DNA from 2 places in the Streptomyces sp. NPDC002232 genome. Region 2 is predicted to be linked to the other one. Evidence: riboswitches for the same ligand, from Rfam matches in the RefSeq annotation. Region 2 holds a riboswitch; the other holds the start of a gene.

What was found. A riboswitch is a leader RNA that binds a small molecule or an ion and turns the genes downstream of it on or off. The one in region 2 is predicted to bind cyclic di-AMP.
Region 1: another riboswitch for cyclic di-AMP. It lies ahead of ACFYXU_RS27640 (M23 family metallopeptidase); the one in region 2 lies ahead of ACFYXU_RS13235 (C40 family peptidase).

The regions. Positions count from the first base shown of each region.
Region 1 is NZ_JBIARV010000005.1:1,017,755-1,032,893, reverse strand. Features, by position in the region: gene ACFYXU_RS27690 (sensor histidine kinase) at 1-50, shown strand, start outside; gene ACFYXU_RS27685 (response regulator) at 47-847, shown strand; gene ACFYXU_RS27680 (DUF485 domain-containing protein) at 946-1,446, shown strand; gene ACFYXU_RS27675 (cation acetate symporter) at 1,443-3,035, shown strand; gene ACFYXU_RS27670 (response regulator) at 3,224-3,913, opposite strand; gene ACFYXU_RS27665 (ATP-binding protein) at 3,910-5,631, opposite strand; gene ACFYXU_RS27660 (CobW family GTP-binding protein) at 5,709-6,791, shown strand; gene ACFYXU_RS27655 (DNA topoisomerase (ATP-hydrolyzing) subunit A) at 6,852-9,311, opposite strand; gene ACFYXU_RS27650 (pitrilysin family protein) at 9,493-10,851, shown strand; gene ACFYXU_RS27645 (M16 family metallopeptidase) at 10,878-12,245, shown strand; cyclic di-AMP (ydaO/yuaA leader) riboswitch at 12,445-12,609, shown strand; gene ACFYXU_RS27640 (M23 family metallopeptidase) at 12,622-13,392, shown strand; gene ACFYXU_RS27635 (GntR family transcriptional regulator) at 13,612-14,292, shown strand; gene ACFYXU_RS27630 (HPr family phosphocarrier protein) at 14,723-15,004, opposite strand.
Region 2 is NZ_JBIARV010000003.1:128,537-136,525, forward strand. Features, by position in the region: gene ACFYXU_RS13200 (class I SAM-dependent methyltransferase) at 1-313, opposite strand, end outside; gene ACFYXU_RS13205 (VOC family protein) at 325-669, opposite strand; gene bioD (dethiobiotin synthase) at 674-1,405, opposite strand; gene ACFYXU_RS13215 (adenosylmethionine--8-amino-7-oxononanoate transaminase) at 1,517-2,815, opposite strand; gene bioB (biotin synthase BioB) at 2,808-4,016, opposite strand; gene ACFYXU_RS13225 (8-amino-7-oxononanoate synthase) at 4,160-5,338, shown strand; gene ACFYXU_RS13230 (ATP-binding protein) at 5,508-5,945, shown strand; gene ACFYXU_RS13235 (C40 family peptidase) at 6,009-6,485, opposite strand; cyclic di-AMP (ydaO/yuaA leader) riboswitch at 6,489-6,695, opposite strand; gene ACFYXU_RS13240 (hypothetical protein) at 7,011-7,316, opposite strand; gene ACFYXU_RS13245 (ATP-dependent Clp protease proteolytic subunit) at 7,324-7,941, opposite strand.

The DNA.
Region 1 (15,139 bases), on a different contig from region 2:
CGGGTCCCGAGGGGCCGGGGTTCACCGTGCGGCTGCGGGTGCCGGCATGAGCGCCGCGGACCGCGACCGCGTCGCGCGGGTCGTCGTCGCCGACGACCAGGCCGTCGTGCGCGAGGGGATCGTGATGCTGCTCGGACTGCTCCCCGCCATCGAGGTCGTCGGGGCGGCCCGCGACGGGGAGGAAGCGGTCGCGCTCACCGCCGAGCTCGGTCCCGACGTCGTCCTGATGGATCTGCGGATGCCCCGCTGCGACGGCGTCGAGGCCACGCGAAGGATCCGCGAGCGGCATCCGGGGACGGAGGTCGTCGTGCTCACCACCTACGCCGACGACGACTCGCTGTTCCCGGCGCTGCGGGCCGGGGCCCGTGGATACCTCACCAAGGACGCCGGCGGGGAGGAGATCGAGCGGGCCGTGCGGGACGTGATCGACGGCCGGGCCGGTCTCTCACCCGCCGTGCAGCGGCGCCTCCTCGAGCGCCTGATGGATCGGGACGGCCCGGACGGCCCCGACGTCCAGGTCGCCCCGGATGACCGTGGGGGCCAGAGTGATCAGAGTGAACGGAGGGGTCAAAGTGACCGGCGTGACCCGAATGACAGGGGCGGTCGGAGTGACCGGGGCGTCGCGGGCGACGACGGTCTGACGGAGCGGGAGACGGAGGTGCTCGTGCTGGTCGCGGACGGCCTGTCCAACACGGAGATCGCGAAACGGCTGCGGATCTCCACGGCGACGGTGAAGACACACATCAACAATCTCTTCGCCAAGACCGGGGTACGGGACCGCGCGCAGGCCGTGCGGTACGCATATCAGCACGGTCTGGTCAGGCCACCTGGGAAAAGAGTCACCTGATGGGGTGAAGTGAGGGGGGAGAAGAGTCCGGGATCTTCCCGCTCTGTCCATCCTTGGGCACGCGGCCGGAACGGTTCGCTGACAAGGAGAGTTGGTCGGTGGAGCAGGTGGACAAGCAGAAGGGGCGTGACGCCGCGGCGATCGCGGTCGACGACCCCTGGTACGACGTGACGGTCTCCGGCGGGAGTGAGGAGCCGGCGGCCCGCGCGCCCGGCGGCAGCCACCCCGGTGACGGCCGCCCCGACACGGTGCCGCGGCAGCGGGTCCACAGTGCGGCGGAGATCTATCTGGAAGTCCAGCGAAGTCCCGCGTTCCAGGAAGTCCGCCGCCGCTACCGCCGGTTCGTCTTCCCCGCGACCCTGGCGTTCCTCCTCTGGTACCTCGCGTACGTGGTGGCGGCGACCGCCGCACCGGGGCTCATGGCCAGGCCGGTGGCCGGAGTGGTGAACGTGGCGATGGTCGCGGGACTCGGACAGTTCCTCACGACCTTTCTGCTGACCTGGGCCTACGCACGCCACGCGCGGCTGCGGAGGGATCGGGCCGCACTTGAACTGCGCTGGGACACACAGGAGATGACCCGAGGGGTGGCGCAGCGGTGACCGGAGACCACCAGACCCTGGCGCTCGTCCTCTTCAGTGTGTTCGTCGCCGTCACCCTGGGGATCACGACCTGGGTGAGCCGTCACCGGCAGGGTTCGGCGGAGGAGTTCTACGCCGGCGGACGGCTCTTCTCGCCGCTGGAGAACGGCTTCGCCATCGCCGGCGACTACATGTCCGCGGCCTCGTTCCTCGGCATCTCCGGGCTGATCGCGCTCTACGGCTACGACGGCATGCTGTACTCCGTCGGCTTCCTCGTCGCCTGGCTGGTCGTGCTCCTGCTGGTCGCCGAACTGGTGCGGAACTGTGGGCGGTTCACGCTGGCCGATGTCGTCGCCGCGCGGATGGCGGAGCGGCCGGTGCGGATCGCCGCGGGGACATCGTCGGTGGCCGTCTCCGTGCTGTACCTCGTGGCCCAGATGGTGGGGGCCGGGAGCCTTGTCGCGCTGCTGCTCGGGGGATCCAGCGAGGCGGCGCGCTCGTGGACGGTGATCGGCGTCGGAGCACTGATGGTGATCTACGTGTCGCTCGGCGGGATGCGGGCCACCACCTGGATCCAGATCGTCAAGGCGGTCCTGCTCATGGCGGGGACGATCGCGCTCACGGTCCTGGTCCTGCTGCGGTTCCACGGCGACGTGAACAGCCTGCTGTCCACCGCGGCCGAGCGCAGCGGGCACGGCCTGGGCTTCCTGTCGCCCGGGCTGCGCTACGGCGGGGACTGGACGGCCCGCCTCGACTTCATCAGCCTCGGCCTCGCCCTCGTCCTGGGCACCGCCGGACTGCCGCACATCCTGTCGCGCTTCTACACGGTGCCGACCGCCCGCGCCGCCCGCCGCTCCGTCGTCTGGTCCATCGGGCTCATCGGCAGCTTCTACCTGATGACCATCGTGCTCGGCTTCGGCGCGGCAGCGCTGATCGGCCCCGACGAGGTCCGCGCGTCCAACGCCTCCGGGAACACGGCGGTACCGCTGCTCGCCCTCGACCTCGGCGGCGGCGCGGGCTCCACCGGCGGCACGGTGCTCTTCGCGGTCGTCGCGGCCGTCGCCTTCGCGACCATCCTCGCTGTCGTCGCGGGAATCACCCTGGCCTCCTCCGCCTCTGTCGCCCACGACCTCTACAGCTCGCTGCGCCGCCGCCACGCGAAGCAGTACAGCGAGGTGGCCGTGGCCCGGGTCGCCGCCGCCGGGATCGGCGCGGCCGCCATCGGCCTGGGACTGCTCGCCCGCGACCTCAACGTGGCCTTCCTGGTGGGGCTCGCCTTCGCGGTCGCCGCCTCGGCCAATCTGCCGGTGCTGCTCTACTCGCTGTTCTGGCGGAAGTTCACCACTCGGGGCGCGGTGTGGTCGGTGTACGGCGGCCTGGTTCCCGCCGTGCTGCTCGTCCTCGTCTCCCCGGTCGTCTCCGGCAGTCCGGAATCGCTGTTCCCCGGTGTCGACTTCCATCTCTTCCCGTTGCAGAACCCGGGAGTGGTGTCCATCCCGCTCGGGTTCCTCGTCGGCTGGGTGGGCACGGTCACCTCGCCCGAGCCACCGGACGAGGCCCGGCACGCGGAGACCGAGGTGCGGGCCCTGACGGGCGCGGGAGCCGTCTGACCGCCCCGCGTACGGCCCGGCCCGCCCAGGCCGTCGGGCCCGGCCCGCCCGGGCCGCCGGGCCGTCGGGCCGGGCGGACGGTTGGCTCTCCGAGGCCGTCAAGCGGGAAGACGGTGAGCTCTCCCGGGCCGGGCGGACGGGGGCTCTCCCGGGCCCTCAGCCGGCGGGACGGTGAGCATTGCGGTTCCTCAGCCGGCCGACGGTGAGCTCGCCCATGCGTACCGGTGCTCGGGGCGGCCCGTCTCGCCGTACCGGAGGGAGAGCAGCACCCGGCCCGTACGCTCCAGGAGCTTCAGATAGCGCTGGGCTGTCTGGCGGCTGACGCCGGACCGCTCGGCGATCTCCTGCGCGGAGAGCGGGCCGTCGGCCGCGAGCAGCACCTGCCGTACCAGTTCGGCGGTGGTGGGGGAGTGCCCCTTGGGCAGATCGGGGGCGACGGCGCCCGCCGAAAGGACGCCGAAGATCCGGTCCACCTCGGCCTGTTCCGCCTCGCCGCCGCTCTCCAGAGTGCGGCGGAGCGTCGCGTACGCCTCCAGCTTGGCGCGCAGCCCGGCGAAGTTGAACGGCTTGACCAGGTACTGGAGCGCGCCGTGGCGCATCGCCGACTGCACCGTGGCGACGTCTCGGGCCGCGGTCACCATGATCACGTCGCACTGGTGGCCGCGCGCGCGGAGCTCCCGTACCGCCGCGAGGCCGTTCTCGTCGGGCAGGTAGTGGTCCAGCAGGATCAGGTCCACCGGGTGGTCGTCCAGGGCGGCGAGCGCCCCCGCGGTCGAGTGGGCGGTGGCGACGACCCGGAAGCCGGGGACCTTGGCGGCATAGGCGGCGTTGATCCGGGCCACCCGGATGTCGTCGTCGACCACGAGCACGTCGATCATCGCGTCGCCTCCTCGGCGGTCCCGGCGGTCCCAGCGGTCCTGGCGGTCCCGGCAGTGTTCGTGGGCGTCGCGGGTGGGTCCGGTGCGGGCTCCGGATCGGTCAGGGCGTCCGGGAGGACGACCGTGAACACGGCGCCGCCCCCGGGGCCGTCGGCGACCCCCGCGGTGCCGCCCCGGCGCTCGGCGAGCCGGCGCACCAGCGCGAGGCCAAGACCGCGCTTCCCGTGGGACGGCGGCGCCTTCGTCGTCCAGCCCTCGGTGAAGATCAGCTCGCGGCGGTCCTCGGGGACCCCCGGGCCGCTGTCCGACACCCGCAGCACCACCGTACGGTCCTCGGCGCGGAAGGAGGCCTCGACGAGGGCGCCGGGGGTGCCCGCGGCGGCGTCCACGGCGTTGTCGACCAGGTTGCCGACGACCGTGACCAGCTCGCGCGGGTCCACAAGCCGGTCCGGAAGGCGGGAGTCGGGCGCGAGCCGCAGGGAGACGCCGCGCTCGGCGGCGACGGTCGCCTTCCCCACCAGCAGCGCGGCGAGCAGCGGGTCGTGCACCTTCTCGGTGACCTGCTCGGCGGTGGCCCGGTGCACCCCGACGACCTCCGTGACGAACTCGACCGCCTCCTCGTGCATCTCCAGCTCAAGCAGGCCGAGGAGGGTGTGCAGGCGGTTGGCGTGTTCGTGGTCCTGGGCGCGGAGGGCGTCGATCAGGCCATGGGTGGAGTCGAGCTCGCGGCCGAGGCGCTCCAGCTCGGTGCGGTCGCGGAGGGTCGCCACGGCGCCGCCGTCGTCCGTGGGCATCCGGTTGGCGATCAGCACCCGGTGGCCCCGGACGGTCAGCAGGTCCTCGCCGGTGACCCGGCCGGTGAGGACGTCGGCCGTACGGCCCCCGCCGAGGACCTCGTCGAGCGGCCGGCCCGCCGCCTCGGGGCCGACGCCGAGGAGCCGCTGCGCCTCGTCGTTCATGAGCCGGACCGAGCCGTGGGGGTCCAGGGCCACGACACCCTCGCGGATGCCGTGGAGCATGGCCTCGCGCTCGGCGAGCAGCGCCGAGATGTCGGAGAAGGCCAGGTCGTGGGTCTGCCGCTGGAGCCGCCGGGAGATCAGGTACGCGGCGAGCGCACCGGCGGCCAGCGCACCGCCCGCGTAGGCGAGGAGGCCGGGGATGGCGGCGAGGAGCCGGTCGCGGACGCTGTCGTACTCGATGCCGACGGACACCGCGCCGACGATCCGCCCGTCGGCGTCCCGCAGCGGGGCCTTGCCGCGCGCGGAGCGGCCGAGCGTGCCGCTGTCGATCTCCATGACCTCGTTCCCGGCGAGGACGGCGCTCGGGTCCGTCGAGACGACCCGGCCGATCTGCGCGGGGTCGGTGTGCGACCAGCGCACCCCGCGGACGTCCATGACCACGACGTACTCGGCGCCCGTCGAGGTCCTGATCCGCTCGGCCTCCGCCTGCACGGGACCGCGCGCGGACGGGCGGCTGCCGGTGAGGTCCGCGGCCAGCCGGGGCGAGGCGGTGGTCCCGGCGATGGCCAGGGCGCGCCGCATGGCCTGGTCGTCGAGCTGGGCGCTCAGCGGGGCGAGGAAGAGGCCGGTGGCGAGGACGGTCACACCGGTCGCGATGGCCAGCTGCATCAGCAGGACCTGCGAGAACACCCGCTGCGGCCACCCGAACCGCCGACGGCGCGCGCGGGGGCGCGGCGGGCTGCTCTGTGCGGGGCTCATGCCCGAAAAGGTAGACGGCCGCGCGCCGTGACCGGAAACGGTGACGGACCGGCCGCCTATTCTGGGGGTTTCCCACCATGGGCCCCAAGGAACCGGAGGCACGTCCCGTGACCACGCAGCAGATCCCCGTCGTCGTCCTGACCGGGTTTCTCGGGGCGGGGAAGACCACGCTCCTCAACCACCTGCTGCGCACCGCCCGGGGCACCCGGATCGGGGTCATGGTCAACGACTTCGGGGACATCGGCATCGACGCGATGACCGTGGCCGGTCAGGTCGGCTCCACGGTCTCCCTCGGCAACGGCTGCCTGTGCTGCGCCGTCGACGCCGACGAGCTGGACACGTATCTGGAGGTCCTCACCCGGCCCGAGTCCCGGCTCGATGTGATCGTGATCGAGGCGAGCGGTCTCGCGGAGCCGGAGGAGCTGGTCCGCATGGTGCTGGCCAGCGAGAACGAGCGGGTCGTGTACGGCGGACTCGTCCAGGTCGTCGACGCGTCCGAGTTCGCCACCACCCGGCAGCGGCATCCGGGGACGGACCGGCACCTCTCGCTCGCCGATCTCGTCGTCGTCAACAAGGCGGACCGGGTGGCCGAGGCCGAGCTGCGGTCCGTACGGGAGATTGTGGCCGCGCTCGCCGGGCGGGCCGCCGTGGTCGAGGCCACGCACGGGCGCGTCGACCCCGAGCTGCTCTTCGACCGGGTCGTGCCGGAGGGCGAGATCGAGGGCCAGATGTCGATCGAGGACATCCTGTACGGCTCCGAGGACGAGGGGCACGCCCATCCGCACGCGACCTACGAGACCTTCTCCGTCACGGCCTCGACGCCGCTGCACCCGCGCCGGCTGATGGCGTTCCTCGACTCGCGCCCCGAGGGCCTCTACCGGATCAAGGGCTTCGTCGACCTCGGAGCCGCCGACCCGGCCAACCGCTACACCGTGCACGCGGTCGGCCGCTTCCTGCGCTTCTACCCCGAGCCCTGGCCCGCCGGTGAGGAGCGGCTCACCCAGCTCGTCCTGATCGGCTCCGGCGTGGACGCGGCCGGTCTGCGCAAGGAACTGGCCGCCTGCGAGCTGAACGGCCCGCAGGACGCCCCCGACGAGCACAGCATGTGGGGCGTCCTGCGGTACGTGCAGCGGTCCGAGGAGGAACCGGACGAGGCCTGAGGGAGTGCCGTCGGACTCGCGTCGGCGCCCGGAGGGCCGACGGAGTCCGACGACAGGGCCTCAGCTTGCCGGTCCCGCCAGCACCTCGACCGGCTGGGGCAGCGGGGTGCCCGAGCCGTCGCGGCGCGGGTCGGGGTCCGGGAGGGACACCGGGGCGCCGGTCTTCAGGGCCGCGCGGGCCGGAGTGGCGCCCGCCCAGGCCAGCAGCAGGACGTCCTCGCCCTTCAGGAAGCGCTGGCAGCGGACGCCGCCGGTCGCGCGCCCCTTGCGCGGGTACTGGTCGAACGGGGTCAGCTTCGCCGAGGTGCCCGTCGAGTCGTCCAGGGTGCCGGTGGAGCCCGCGACGGTGAAGACGACGGCCTCCGCGGCCGGGTCCACCGCGGTGAACGAGATCACCTCGGCCCCCGCGGTGAGCTTGATGCCCGCCATGCCGCCCGCCGGGCGGCCCTGGGGCCGTACCTGCGAGGCCTGGTAGCGCAGCAGCTGGGCGTCGGAGGTGATGAAGACCAGGTCCTCCTCGCCGGTCCGCAGCTCCCTTCCGCCGACGATGCGGTCACCGTCCTTGAGGGTGATGACCTCCAGCTCGTCCTTGTTCGCCGGATAGTCCGGCACCACGCGCTTGACCACGCCCTGAAGCGTGCCCAGGGCGAGGCCGGGGGAGGACTCGTCGAGCGTGGTCAGGCAGACGACCGTCTCGTCCCCCTCCAGGGAGAGGAACTCGGACAGCGGCGCGCCGCCCGCCAGGTTCGGCGCGGACGCGGTGTCCGGCAGCTGCGGCAGGTCGATCACGGCGATCCGCAGCAGCCGGCCGGACGAGGTCACCGCGCCGACGTCACCGCGCTGGGTGGCCGCCACCGCCGACACGATCACGTCGTGCCGGGCGCGCTTCGCGTCCGGATCGGCCGCGGGCAGCTCCGCCGTCGCCGTGCGGGCCAGGAGACCGGTCGAGGAGAGCAGCACGCGGCAGGGGTCGTCCGCGACCTCCAGGGACACGGCCGCGACGGGGGCGCCCGCCGACTCCAGCAGGACCGTGCGCCGGTCCGTGGCGAACTTCTTGGCGACGGCCGCCAGTTCCGCCGAGACCAACTTGCGCAGCTCCGCGTCGGAGTCGAGGATCCCGGTCAGCTCGTCGATCTCGCCGTTGAGCCGGTCGCGCTCGCTCTCCAGTTCAATGCGGTCGAACTTGGTGAGGCGGCGCAGCGGGGTGTCCAGAATGTACTGCGTCTGGATCTCGCTCAGCGAGAAGCGCTCCATCAGGCGCTCCTTGGCCTGGGCGGAGTTCTCGCTCTCCCGGATGAGCCGGATGACCTCGTCGATGTCGAGCAGCGCGACGAGGAGGCCCTCGACCAGGTGGAGCCGGTCGCGCTTCTTGGTGCGGCGGAACTCGGAGCGGCGCCGGACCACCTCGAAGCGGTGGTCGAGGTAGACCTCCAGGAGCTCCTTGAGGCCGAGGGTGAGGGGCTGCCCGTCGACCAGCGCCACGTTGTTGATGCCGAAGGACTCCTCCATCGGCGTCAGCTTGTAGAGCTGCTCCAGGACCGCCTCGGGCACGAAGCCGTTCTTGATCTCGATGACGAGACGCAGGCCGTGGCTGCGGTCGGTGAGGTCCTTGACGTCCGCGATGCCCTGGAGCTTCTTCGAGCCGACCAGGTCCTTGATCTTGGAGATGACCTTCTCGGGGCCGACCGTGAAGGGGAGCTCGGTCACGACGATGCCCTTGCGGCGGGCCGTCACGGTCTCCACGGTCGTGGTGGCGCGGATCTTGAAGGAGCCGCGGCCCGACTCGTACGCGTCCTTGATGCCGGAGAGGCCGACGATCCGGCCGCCGGTCGGCAGGTCGGGGCCCGGCACGAAGCGCATCAGCGTCTCGAGGTCGGCGTTCGGGTGCCGGATCAGGTGCCGGGCGGCCGCGACGACCTCGCCGAGGTTGTGCGGGGGCATGTTCGTCGCCATGCCGACCGCGATCCCGGACGCGCCGTTCACCAGCAGGTTCGGGTAGGCGGCGGGGAGCGCCACCGGCTCCTGCTCCTGGCCGTCGTAGTTCGGCGTGAAGTCGACCGTGTCCTCGTCGATGGACTCGGTCATGAGGAGCGCGGCCGGGGCCATCCGCGACTCGGTGTACCGCATGGCGGCCGGCGGGTCGTCGTTGCCCAGGGAGCCGAAGTTGCCGTGGCCGTCGACGAGGGGGAGCCGCATGGAGAAGGGCTGTGCCATGCGGACCATCGCGTCGTAGATCGACGCGTCGCCGTGCGGGTGGAGCTTGCCCATGACCTCGCCGACGACGCGGGCGCACTTGACGAAGCCGCGGTCGGGCCGGAGCCCCATCTCGCCCATCTGGTAGACGATGCGGCGCTGGACGGGCTTCATGCCGTCGCGGGCGTCGGGCAGGGCACGCGAGTAGATCACCGAGTACGCGTACTCGAGGAAGGAGCCCTGCATCTCGTCGACCACGTCGATGTCGAGGATCCTCTCCTCGTACGCGTCGTCCGGCGGCGGTGTCTTCGTGCTGCGGCGGGCCATCGCGGCTGCGGCTCCTTCACCAACAAGGTTGATCTGACGCGGACCATTGTGGACCGTGCCACCGACAACGCCGACCGCGACCCGGAAGAGGGACATCACGAAGCCCCGGGAACTTCGCCAGGTGTCGGCGCGCTTGCATACAGTGGCAGGACTTTTTCACATCGCGATCGAAGGGACGTACATGCCCATGGGTCACACGGCCACGGCCGAGGCCGGCTCCGGCGGCCTGACAGCGACCGAGCACCGGTTGGCGAACGGCCTGCGCGTGGTGCTCTCCGAGGACCACCTGACCCCGGTCGCCGCGGTCTGCCTCTGGTACGACGTCGGCTCGCGTCACGAGGTCAAGGGCCGGACGGGCCTCGCCCACCTCTTCGAGCACCTGATGTTCCAGGGCTCGCAGCAGGTCCACGGCAACGGCCACTTCGAGCTGGTGCAGGGCGCGGGCGGCTCGCTCAACGGCACGACGAGCTTCGAGCGCACCAACTACTTCGAGACCATGCCCACGCACCAGCTGGAGCTCGCGCTCTGGCTGGAGGCCGACCGCATGGGCTCGCTGCTCGCAGCACTGGACGAAGAGTCCATGGAGAACCAGCGGGACGTCGTCAAGAACGAGCGCCGCCAGCGCTACGACAACGTGCCGTACGGCACCGCCTTCGAGAAGCTGACCGCGCTCGCCTACCCCGAGGGCCACCCGTACCACCACACGCCGATCGGCTCCATGGCCGACCTGGACGCGGCGACCCTGGAGGACGCGCGGAACTTCTTCCGCACGTACTACGCCCCGAACAACGCCGTGCTGTCCGTCGTCGGCGACATCGACCCGGCGCAGACGCTGGCCTGGGTGGAGAAGTACTTCGGCTCCATCCCCGCCCACGACGGCAAGCCCGCGCCGCGCTCCGGCGAGCTGCCCGAGGTCATCGGCGAGCAGCTCCGCGAGGTCGTCGAGGAGGAGGTCCCGGCGCGCGCGCTGATGGCCGCCTACCGCCTCCCGCACGACGGCACGCGCGCGTGCGACGCCGCCGACCTGGCCCTGACGGTCCTGGGCGGCGGGGAGTCCTCCCGTCTGCACAACCGCCTGGTCCGCCGTGACCGCACGGCCGTCGCCGCCGGCTTCGGCCTGCTGCGGCTCGCCGGGGCTCCCTCGCTGGGCTGGCTGGACGTCAAGACCTCCGGGGGCGTCGAGGTCCCGCAGATCGAGACGGCCGTCGACGAGGAGCTCGCCCGGTTCGCCGCCGAGGGCCCCACGGCCGAGGAGATGGAGCGCGCGCAGGCCCAGTTGGAGCGGGAGTGGCTGGACCGGCTCGGCACCGTCGCCGGCCGCGCGGACGAACTGTGCCGGTTCGCCGTGCTGTTCGGCGACCCGCAGCTCGCCCTGACCGCCGTCGACCGCGTCCTGGACATCACCGCCGAGGAGGTGCGCGAGGCCGCCGCGGCCAAGCTGCGCCCCGACAACCGCGCGGTGCTCGTCTACGAGCCCCTGGCGACCGAGCAGAGCGACAGCGCCGACGGCGAAGACGACGAAGAGGGAGCGGACCAGTGACCGACGCCGCCGTGTCCTTGACGAGCATGGACTTCCACCCGCAGCCCCAGCCGGGCACCGCGAGGCCGTGGGCCTTCCCGGCCCCGGACCGCGGGAAGCTGGAGAACGGTCTGACCCTGCTCACCAGCCACCGCCCCGGCCAGCAGGTCGTCGCCGTGGAGATCTTCCTGCCCGCCCCGCTGGACGCCGAGCCGGCCGGTCTCGACGGTGTCGCCACCATCATGGCCCGCGCCCTGTCCGAGGGCACCGACCAGCACAGCGCCGAGGAGTTCGCGGCCGAGCTGGAGCGCTGCGGCGCCACGCTCGACGCGCACGCCGACCACCCGGGCGTACGGGTCTCCCTGGAGGTCCCGGCCTCCCGGCTGCCCAAGGCGCTCGGGCTGCTCTCCGAGGCCCTGATCGCCCCGGCGTTCCTGGAGACCGAGGTCGAGCGCCTGGTACGCAACCGCCTCGACGAGATCCCGCACGAGTCGGCCAATCCGGGCCGCCGCGCCGCCAAGCAGCTCTCGAAGGAGCTGTTCCCGGCCGAGTCCCGGATGTCCCGGCCGCGCCAGGGCACCGAGGAGACGGTGGCCGCGATCGACGCCGCCGCCGTCCGCGCCTTCTACGAGGCGTACGTCCGTCCCGGCACGGCCACCGCGGTGGTCGTCGGCGACCTGACCGGCGTCGACCTCGACAAGGTCCTCGCCGAGACGCTGGGCGCCTGGACCGGCGAGCTCGCCGAGCCGCTCCCGATGCCGCCGATCACCGCCGACGACACCGGACGGGTCGTCATCGTGGACCGCCCCGGCGCCGTGCAGACGCAGCTGCTCATCGGCCGGATCGGCGCCGACCGGCACGATCGCGTCTGGCCGGCCCAGGTCCTCGGCACGTACTGCCTCGGCGGCACCCTGACCTCGCGTCTGGACCGGGTCCTGCGCGAGGAGAAGGGCTACACGTACGGCGTGCGGGCCTTCGGCCAGGTGCTCCGCTCGGACGCCGGGGGGAACGGGGCCTCGATGCTCGCCATCAGCGGATCCTTCGACACCCCGAACACGGGCCCGGCACTTGAGGACCTGTTCACGGTGCTGCGCACGCTCGCGGCCGAGGGCCTGACCGACGCCGAGCGCGAGACGGCCGTGCAGAACCTGGTGGGCGTGGCGCCCCTCAAGTACGAGACGGCCGCGTCCGTCGCCGGGACGCTCGCCGACCAGGTGGAGCAGCACCTCCCGGACGACTACCAGGCGCAGTTGTACGCGCGCCTGGCCGAGACCGGCACGGTCGAGGCGACGGCCGCCGTGGTCAGCGCCTTCCCGGTCGACCGGCTCGTCACCGTGCTCGTCGGTGACGCGGCGGAGATCGCGGAGCCGGTGCGTGCGCTCGGCATCGGCGAAGTGACCGTCGTGACCGGCTGATTCCGGCCACCGCACGACCCTGCGAGGACCCCGACGGCACCGCCCGTCGGGGTCCTCCCCTTTGTCCGTATTGAGGCCAAGATGATCGTTTGACCTGTGGCATGTCTTACAAAAGGCTGGTCTGGTTGGTGATTGAAAGACGATCCGCATAGCGTCATGGCGGCTGTTCGTCAGTTGCACGTGCCGCACCCGCGGCATCGGACAGTCATCGCCGAGTCCCCGTCAGGCGCGAGCCTGGGGAGCCGGGGACCCACACGTAGTCCCTGGGGTGAATCGGGCGCCTTCGTCTCGACGGAGGGGCTCGTAGGAGACCTTCCTGCTCCGAACCCGTCAGCTAACCCGGTAGGCGAGAGGGAAGGAAAGGATCAGCCCCTACATGGCGTTCACCCGTGCCACCGGGAAGCATCGTGGTTCGAGCCGGATGGCACGCCGCAGCGTGGGCATCGCCGGCGTCGCGACACTCGCCACCACCGGCGTCATCGGAACCCTCGCCTCCCCGGCCCTCGCCGCGGACACGGACCACCGCTCCCTCGAGGACACCGGTCTCACCCAGGTGATCACCGAGGACTCCCTCGTGGACCGGATCAACGCCCAGGCCGCCGCCCAGGAGCAGGAGGCCGTCGAGGCCATCGCCCAGGCGAAGGCCAAGGCCGAGGCCAAGCGCAAGGCCGACGCCCGCGCCAAGGAGATCCGGCTGGAGCGCGAGCGCGCCGCCCGGGAGGCCGAGCGCCGCCGCCTCGCCTCCTTCCAGCTCCCCGTCGCCGGCTCGTACGTCTCCACCGGCTACAAGACCGGCGGCTCGCTCTGGTCCTCCGGCAGCCACTCCGGCGTCGACTTCCACGCCGCCTCCGGCACCCAGGTCGTCTCCGTCGGCTCCGGCACCGTCGTCGAGACCGGCTGGGGCGGCGCGTACGGCAACAACATCGTCATCCGGATGTACGACGGCACGTACACCCAGTACGGGCACCTCTCCTCCATCGGGGTCCACGTCGGCCAGTCCGTCGAGCCCGGCCAGCCGATCGCCCTCTCGGGTTCCACCGGCAACTCCACGGGCCCGCACCTCCACTTCGAGGCGCGCACGAGCCCCGACTACGGCTCGGACATCAACCCGGTCGCGTACCTCCGCGCCCGCGGCGTCAACGTCTGACCCGGACCGGGCCGTCGGCCCGGACCCCGCCGCGCACCGCGTCGCAAAAGCCCCGGCTCGTACTGAGCCGGGGCTTTTCGCTGACCAAAAAGAAGCCAAAGGCCGTCCTGGATTCCGCCGGGGCATCGGAATTTCCGGCGGGCTGCAATAGAGTCGCAGAACGGGCGCGGAAAAGGCGTCGATCGAATGGACTCACGCGGACCAAGGCGGAGGTCGGACATGCGCATTCCCGCGCACTCGGTATGCACGGCGATCCGGGACGACATCGTCTCCGGCGTGTTCGAGCGGGGCGCCCGGCTGACCGAGGAGCAGCTCGCCCGCCGGTACGGGGTCTCCCGGGTCCCGGTCCGCGAGGCGCTGCGCACCCTGGAGTCGGAGGGCTTCGTCGTCACCCGGCGCCACGCGGGCGCCCAGGTCGCCGAGCCGACCGAGCAGGAGGCGGCCGATCTGCTCGACATGCGGGCGCTGCTCGAACCGCTGGGCGCCGCGCGGGCCGCGCAGCGGCGCACCGAGGCCCATCTCAAGGTACTGCGCGGCCTGGTCAGGCTGGGGCAGGAGCGGGCCAGGCGCGGTCAGGGCGAGGACCTGCGCTCGCTCGGCGGCTGGTTCCACGAGACGCTGGCACAGGCGTCCGGGAGCCCGGCCCTGACGGCGCTGCTCACCCAGCTGCGGCACAAGATCGCCTGGACGTACGCGGTGGATCTGCCCGCCCTGCCGGCCGAGGCCTGGGCCGAGCACGGCGCGATCGTGGACGCGGTGGCCCGCGGCGACGCCGAGCGGGCCCGTTCGCTGACGGCGCTGCACGCGGAACGCTCCCTGTCGCTGCACCGGCTCAAAAGGCCCGAGCGCCGTGTGAGGGTTTCGCAACATGCCGTCAACACGGCGAGCTCCCGGAATTAACACGCGCGCCGTATACAAAGAGGAGTAATCGAGCCCGGTATTCGCCCCGGGTATTCGGTGCTGCCCGGAATCACGCCGGAATTGCGCCGGAACCACGCCGGAATCGCGTCGGAATCCTGCGGGAATCAGATCCGGCCGCTGCTCGGAATCGCGTCCGCGGACCGCGGTCGGGAATCCCGTCCGGTTCGCCGCCGGGAATCACATCAGGCCGCTGTCGGCAACGCGTCCGCCCCCCTCGGGAGTCTCATCCGGCCCGCCGCGGGCAGTCGCGTCCGGCCCGGCCGCGCGGAACGGATCGCGCGGACCGCTGCCCGCGCGTCCGGGCGCACCGCCGCGCGGGACCGAGGACGGGAGCCGCCCGGGACACGCGAACGGCCGTGCCCGCCCGAATGCGGGCGGCCACGGCCGTTCGTCGTGCGGGGGGACCGGGTCAGACGGTCTCGGGGAGCTCGTCCAGGCCCTCGGCGACCAGCTTCGCCAGGCGGTCGAGCGCGGCCTCGGCGCCGTCGGCCTCCGACGCGAGCACGATCTCCTCGCCGCCCTGCGCGCCCAGGCCGAGCACCGCGAGCATGGAGGCGGCGTTCACGGGGGTGCCGTCGGACTTGGCGATCGTCACCGGCACGCCGGAAGCCGTGGCGGCACGGACGAAGATGGACGCGGGGCGGGCGTGCAGGCCCTCGGCCCAGCCGACGTTGACGCGGCGCTCAGCCATGGTGTTGCCCTTCAAGTCTCAAGCGGGTTGTCTAGACCAGTCTCTCACGGGTCGCGCGGTGCTCGCGCCGCCCTTCGGCCCGGATCGGACCGCCCTTCGGCCCTTCCTGCCTGGCAACACCTTGCATCGCGCACC
Region 2 (7,989 bases):
GACCGGGCAGCGCCTCGGCCGTGCCCGGCACCACGGTCACCGGCACCGGGGCCCGGCGCGCGGCCTCCTCGGCGAGGGCGCGCAGACGGGCCTCCGGCTCCACGGCGAGGACCTCGGTGACCCCGGCCGGGTAGTACGAGAAGTTCAGGCCGTTCCCGGCGCCGATCTCCACGACCCGGCCGGAGAGCCCGGAGAGCAGCTCGGCCCGCAGGGCGGCGAGCCCGCCCCGCGCGTCGGCGGAGACGCTGAACCGGGCGTAGAAGCGGGCGAACCACGGGTGGTGGACCGCGGGCCGGGGGGCGTGTCGTGTCACCGTCGGCCGCCTCAGCCCGTCACGAAGCAGAACTCGTTGCCCTCCGGGTCCCGCATGACCTGGAAGGAGCCGTGCTCGTCGGCGACGAGCCCGCCGACCGCGACCGCCCCGAGCGGCAGCGCCTCCTCGGCGGCCCGTACCGGGTCCGGCACCTCCAGATCGAGGTGGAGCCGGTTCTTCGCGGCCTTGCCCTCCGGCACCCGCTGGAAGGCGATCCGTACGAAGTCCGGGGGTTCCACGTACGACCAGTCGCCGCTCCGGTCGACGGGCTCGCCGCCCAGGAGCCCGGCCCAGAAGCGGACGAGCGCCGCCGGGGCCGCGCAGTCGAAGACGATCTCCTGAACGTGTGCGCGCATGCCCTCAGCCTACGAAGACCGGAGCCGCCTGCGCCTCCGCGAACGCCGCCGCGTCCCAGGTGCCGCCGAGCGCCGGTGCCAGCCAGCCGCCCGCCGCCGCCCGGAACTCCGCCGGGTCCAGCGCCCCGGACCCCTGCGGTACGGCCCCGAGCAGCGGAGCGTCCGCCGCCTCCGGCAGGTCCCCGAGGTTGCAGCGCGCCGCGAGGTCCGGGGCGTCCGGCCAGCTGCCGACGACCACGCCGAGCTGCGCGATCCCGCGCGCCCGCAGCGCCTCGGCCGTCAGGCTCACCCCGTTCAGGGTCCCCAGCCCGGCCGGGGCCACCACCAGGACCGGGGCCCCGAGCAGCGCGGCGGCGTCGGCGAGCGTGCCGCCCTCCTCGTCGAAGCGGACGAGCAGCCCGCCCGCCCCCTCCACGAGGACCAGGTCGTGGCCCTCGGCCAGCTTCCGGGCGGCCTCGGCGACCTCCCGGGGACCGACCGGCGCGAGCCCCGCCCGGCGGGCGGCGGTCCCGGGGGCCAGCGGCTCGGGGAAGCGGCCCAGTTCGGCGGAGGCCGCGGCGCCCGAGAGCCGCACGACCTCGTCCGCGTCGCCCCGCTCGTCCGGCCCGACGCCGGTCTGGGCGGGCTTCAGGACGGCGACGGACTTCCCGGCGGCCGTGGCGACGGCGGCGACGGCCGCGGTGACGACGGTCTTGCCGATCTCGGTGCCGGTGCCGCTGACGACGATGACGCTCATGAAGGTTCCTCTCTCACGGAAGGTACGGGGCGGCTCTCACGGAAGCACGGGGCGCCCGGGCGGGACCGCGCCGACGGGGGCGCGGTCCCGTAGGCGCGGTCCCGTCCGGGGTCAGCCCTCCGCCGCGGCCGCCCGCACCGCGGCGCAGATCCGGGCCAGGTCCTCGTCGCCGGTCACGTACGGCGGCATCGTGTAGATCAGGTCGCGGAAGGGACGCAGCCACACGCCCTCCCGGACCGCCGCGCGCGTCGCCGCCGCCATGTCGACCTCGTGGTCGAGCTGGACGACGCCGATCGCGCCGAGCACCCGCACCTCGCGGACGCCCGGGAGACCGGCCGCCGGGGCGAGCCCGTCCCGCAGACCGGTCTCGATCCGCTTGACCTCGACCTGCCAGTCCTGGGAGAGCAGCAGGTCGATCGAGGCGAGGGCGACCGACGACGCCAGCGGATTGCCCATGAACGTCGGCCCGTGCGCCAGGACGGGGACCTCGCCGCGCGAGATCCCGTCGGCCACCCGGCCGGTGCAGAGCGTCGCCGCCATCGACAGGTATCCGCCGGTCAGCGCCTTCCCCACGCACATCACGTCGGGGGAGACCCCGGCCTGGTCGGCCGCGAAGAGCGTGCCCGTCCGGCCGAAACCGGTCGCGATCTCGTCGAAGACCAGCAGCACGTCGTGCGCGTCGCAGGCCTCGCGCAGCACCCGCAGGTACGCCGGGTCGTGGAAGCGCATCCCGCCCGCGCCCTGCACGACCGGCTCCACGATCACCGCGGCCAGCTCGTGCGCGTGCTCGGCGATCCGGGCCCGCAGCAGCTCCGCGTACGACTCCTCGTACGCGGCGGGCGGCGCGTCCACGAAGACCTGCCGCTGGAGCACCCCCGTCCACAGCTCGTGCATCCCGCCCTCCGGGTCGCACACGGACATCGGCTGCCAGGTGTCCCCGTGGTAGCCGCCGCGCCAGGTGAGGAGCCGCTGCTTCCCTGGGCGGCCCAGGGACCGCCAGTACTGAAGGCACATCTTGGCCGCGACCTCGACGGAGACCGAACCCGAGTCGCTGAGGAAGACGTGCCGCAGCGGCTCCGGGGTGATCTCCACGAGCCGGGCGGCGAGCCGGACGGCGGGCTCGTGGGTGAGTCCGCCGAACATGACGTGGCTCATCCGCTCCAGCTGGCCGCTCACCGCGTCGTTGAGCACGGGGTGGTTGTAGCCGTGGACGGCCGACCACCACGAGGACATGCCGTCGATCAACTCGGTCCGGCCCTCGGCGGGTTCGGCGAGCCGGAGCCGCACCCCGGACGCGGACGCGACGACCAGCGGCTCCGACCGGCCCGGCATGGGGCCGTACGGATGCCAGACGTGCGCCCGGTCCAGGGCGAGGAGTTCGCCGGTGCCGAGGGGGCCGCCGTCAGGCATTCGGCGCGAGATCCGTGCCGGCGCCCCGGCGGCGCACGGCCACCAGGTCGGTGCGGGCCTCGCTCGCGGCGGGCGCCGCCGGAGCGGCGTGGCCGCCGCACGGGCCGCAGCCGCCGCCCTCCTCGCCGTGCCCGCCGCAGCCGGCCGAGGCCTCGGAGCCGCAGCCGCCCGCCGCGCCGGCCGCCGCGAGGGCGTCCGCGCGGTGCTTCGGCAGCGTGGTCGTGCCCGCGCCCTCCACCTCGAAGCCCGCGTCCGCGATCATGTCCAGGTCGGCCTGGCCGGCCTGGCCCTCGCTGGTCAGGTAGTCGCCGAGGAAGATCGAGTTCGCGATGTTCAGCGCCAGCGGCTGCATCGAGCGCAGGTGCACCTCACGGCCGCCCGCGATCCGCACCTCGACGTCGGGGCAGACGAACCGGACCATCGCGAGGATCCGCAGGCAGCGCTGCGGGGTGAGGTTCCACTCCTTGGCGAGCGGGGTGCCCTCGAAGGGGATCAGGAAGTTGACCGGCACCGAGTCGGAGTCGAGCTCGCGCAGCGCGTAGACGACGTCGACCAGGTCCTCGTCGGTCTCGCCCATGCCCGCGATCAGACCCGAGCAGGCCGACAGACCGGCGGCGTGCGCCTTCTGCACCGTGTCCACCCGGTCGGCGTACGTGTGGGTCTTGGTGATGCCCTCGTACGTCGCCTCGGAGGTGTTCAGGTTGTGGTTGTACGCGTCGGCGCCGGCCTCCCGAAGCCGCTCCGCCTGGCCGTCCGAGAGCAGACCGAGGCAGGCGCACACCTCGACGCCCTCGTTCTGCTCCTTGATCGCCGCGATCGTCTTCCCGACACGATCCACGTCCCGGTCCGTCGGACCGCGGCCGCTGGCCACCAGGCAGACCCGCTTCGCGCCGCCCGCGACACCCGCCGCCGCGGCCTGCGAGGCCTCGTCCGGCTTCAGCCACGTGTACTTGAGGATCTCGGCCTTCGAACCGAGCCGCTGCGAGCAGTACGAGCAGTCCTCGGGACAGAGACCGGACTTCAGGTTGACCAGGTAGTTGAGCTTGACCCGGCGCCCGAACCACTGACGGCGCACCTTCCCGGCCGCCGCCACCACATCGAGCAGTTCGTCGTCGGAGGTCGCCAGGACGGCGAGCGCTTCTTCACGGGTCGGCAGCTCGCGCCGCAGCCCCTTCTCCACCAGTGTGTTCAGGAGGTCCATAACCCGAGATCCTTGCCTACCGCCCGCCCCCGGGCCAAGGAGGATCTGAACAAACGCCCCCGATCGAGGTGTGTGGATGACCACATCCCGACCTCGGCCACCTGCGGTTAGGGTCTGTGCGCTGCCTACAAAAGGATCGCCGCATGCCACGGGACGACGACGCGCGGGCCGCGGGCCCGCGCCGCACCGCCTTCGACTGGACCGACGCCGAGGCGCGCCGCCGGACCGAGGCCGGGCTCGTGCGGACGCTGCGGCCCCGCGCGGCCGAGTCGGACCTCCTGGACCTGGCGGGCAACGACTACCTCGGCCTCACCCGCCGGCCCGAGGTCACCGAGGCGGCGGCCGAGGCGGCGAGGCGCTGGGGCGCCGGGGCCACCGGCTCGCGGCTCGTCACCGGCACCACCCGGCTGCACACCCGTCTGGAGCGCGAACTCGCCGACTTCTGCGGCTTCGAGGCGGCCCTCGTCTTCTCCTCCGGCTACACCGCGAACCTCGCCGCGCTCACCGCGCTCGGGGGCCGGGACGCCCTGATCGTCTCCGACGCCTCCAACCACGCCTCGATCGTCGACGGCTGCCGCCTCGCGCGCGCCGAGACCGCCGTCGTCCCGCACACCGACCCGGAGGCCGTCGCCAAGACCCTGGACGCCCACCCGGGGCGCCGGGCGCTGGTCGTCAGCGACTCCGTCTTCTCCGTCGACGGCGACAGGGCCCCGCTGCGTGAGCTCGCCGACGCCTGCCGCGCGCACGGCGCCGGACTGGTCGTCGACGACGCGCACGGCTTCGGCGTCCTGGGCGACGGCGGGCGCGGGGCCCCGCACGAGGCCGGGCTCGCGGGCGACGCGGACGTCGTCGCCACCCTGACCCTGTCGAAGTCCCTCGGCAGCCAGGGCGGCGCCGTCCTCGGCCCGGCCCGGGTGATCGAACACCTGGTCAACGCGGCGCGCACCTTCATCTTCGACACCGGGCTCGCCCCGGCCGCCGCGGGCGGCGCGCTCGCCAGCCTGCGTCTCATCGCCGCCGAGCCGGACCTCGCCGGGCGGGCACGTGCGGTCGCCACCACCCTGCACCGGCTGCTCACGGGGGCCGGGCTCACCGCCGCGCGGCCCGACGCTGCCGTCGTCTCGGTCCACGCGCCCTCCCCGGAGGCGGCGCTGCGCTGGGCTGCGGACTGCCGCGAACAGGGCCTCGCGGTGGGCTGCTTCCGGCCCCCGTCCGTCCCGGACGGCATCTCGCGGCTGCGCCTCACGGCGCGGGCCGATCTGTCGGACGCGGAGATCGGGCGCGCGGTGGAGACGATCCTGCGGACCGCGCCGACCGTCTGACATCCCGTCGGGATTCCCAAGCTCGTTCATCGGCAGCAGAGTTCACCGCATCGGGCGACAGATGGGACATATCTTGGTGGAACGCCCGCCGGAGCGGCAGGATCGGTGGGACTCTGACGCGAAGCGCGATCCGGGGCCGAAGCCCCGGCGGGAAAGGGACAGCGTCGCCATGGCAGACCATCAGGAAGCATCCGTCACGCTGCCGAGCGACCCGGCGTCGGTGTCCACGGCCCGGCGCTATGTCGCCGAGGTCCTCGACGGGTGGGGCCTCGACGATGCCGACGACCTGGTGGACGCGATCCGTCTGATGGTCTCGGAGCTGGCGACGAACGCGGTCGTGCACACCTTCGGCCAGTCGCCGACCTTCACGGTCGACGTCCGCCTGGAGCGCGAGGAGCGGCTGCACATCGGGGTCACGGACAGCCACCCCCGGTGGCCCCGCCGGCTCCCGGCGGCGGTCCAGCAGGACAACGGGCGGGGCATGGTCATCATCCGGTCCCTGGCCGCCGAGGCGGGCGGCCGGCTCTCGGTCACTCCGACCGAGGAGGGCGGCAAGACGGTCTGGGTCACCCTCCCGTGGATCCGGGCGGCCGCCTCGTACGCCTGACGCCCCGGTCCCGGGGTGCGGCGGCGCCACCGCACCCCGGGACCGCTCAGTGCCCGGCGGGCCTCATCGGACGCGGCCGTAGGAGACCTTCGACGTCCAGATCTTGTCGAGCTTCACCCAGGATCCCGTCTTGGGCGAGTGCCAGATCTTGCCGCTTCCGGCGTAGATGCCCACGTGGTAGACGCTCCCGCCCGAGTGGAAGAAGACCAGGTCCCCCTTCTGTCTGCCGGACGCGGAGATGTGCCGGGTCTTGTTGTACTGCTGCTGCGCGGTGCGGGGCAGCGACTTGCCCGCCTTCTTGTACGCGTAGAGCGTCAGACCGGAGCAGTCGAACCTCGTGGGTCCGGAGCTTCCGTACCGGTACGGAGCCCCCTTCTTGGACGCGGCGACGCTCAGTGCCTTGTTCGCGTATGTCGTGGCTGCCTGGGCCTCCGACGCCGCACCCGGTGCGAGCATCGTGCCGCCGACGGCGGCGAGGGTGAGAGCCGAGACGGCTCCGGCCCGGGACAGCAGGGACGGGACGTGCATCTGCGCAGTCATGCGCAACCCTTCGTCAGCCGCCTGCGAAGGATGACCTGTCGGGTTCGGGCTGGCGAAGATGCCCGGCCGCGGCTGCGGCTTCACCCCAAGGGACGTCCTCGCTGCGGAAACAGCGCGTACGTCCCGTACTGCTCGGGTCCTCCACTCCTGCCGATCCACTCCTGTCGACCAGACATCCGGGACAGCGGCAGGACTCGGCGTCCGCCCGGACCGCCCCGCCTCGGATGGCGGGGGCTTGTCGTCGACAGGGATCTTGACCCACAACGAGGGTGAAATCCGAGCTGAAACGGCGATATGTGAGGCTCCTCACGACTGATCCATTCAGGTGGACAGGCAGCTTTCGTGATCGTCGGAGGGGTCGCCGACGAGCCCCGCACCAGCAACGGAATGACTGGTTCCGCCAGATGCGTACACCTGTTGTGCAACTCACCCCGCACATTTGTCGACTCGTCGACTACGCCGAACGGGGGAGCGATTCCGCTCCCTCTGTCGGCCGTCCGGACCTCGACACGACATGCCGGAATGTCAACTCGCACGCGGGTCCGGGACGGTGACGCGACCGGTCCGGCGCTCTCCGTCCAAGACCCGTAGGGCGCGCGCCAGGGTGTCCGCGTGCACCTCGCTCTCGCCCCGCGCGTGCATGAGCGTCAGGGCCTCGCGCAGCGCCACCGCGCGTCCCACCAGGGCCTGAGCCGCCCTCAGCGCCCCGTAGGTGTGGGTGCTCCTGGACGGGTTGATCTTCCCCAGGAGGTCGACGACTTCGAGGTAGGCGTCGACCAACTCGCCCTCGGCCCGGGTCAGTGCGGGCAGCGGCGGCGGCTCGGGCACCACGGCCGGCTCACCACGCCGCGCCGGCGTCGCGCCGGCTCGTGATCACCTGGTCCACCAGGCCGTACGCGACGGCCGCCGGGGCGTCCAGGACGGTGAGGCGGTCGATGTCGGCGTCGATCCGCTCCCGGCTCCGCCCGGTGTACTCGGTGAGCATCCCGGCCACCAGTGCGCGCTGCCGCAGCAACTCGCGCGCGTGGATGTCCAGGTCGCTCGGCTGCCCCTGGAGGGGTTCGTCCATGGCCGGCTGACGGAGCGTGACACGGGCGCCGGGGAGGGCGAGCCGCTTGCCGGGGGTGCCGGCGGCGAGCAGGACGGCGGCCGTGGACGCGGCCTGGCCCAGACAGGTGGTCGCCACGTCGCAGGAGAGCGTCCGCATCGTGTCGTGGACGGCGGTCATGGAGCTGATCGAGCCGCCGGGGGAGTTGATGTAGAACGCGATGTCCTGGCCGGGGGCCGCGTGGTCGAGGTACAGGAACTGGGCGATCACGTCGTTCGCCGAGGCCTCGTTGATCGGCGTGCCGAGGAAGACGATCCGGCCTTCGAGGAGCTTCGAGTACGGGTCGAGGGTGCGGGTTCCGTAGGAGGTCCGCTCCGTGAACTCGGGCAGGACGTAGCGGGCGTGCATGGCTGAGCACCTCCAGCTCTCTGTAAAAAATGTACAGGACGTACAGGC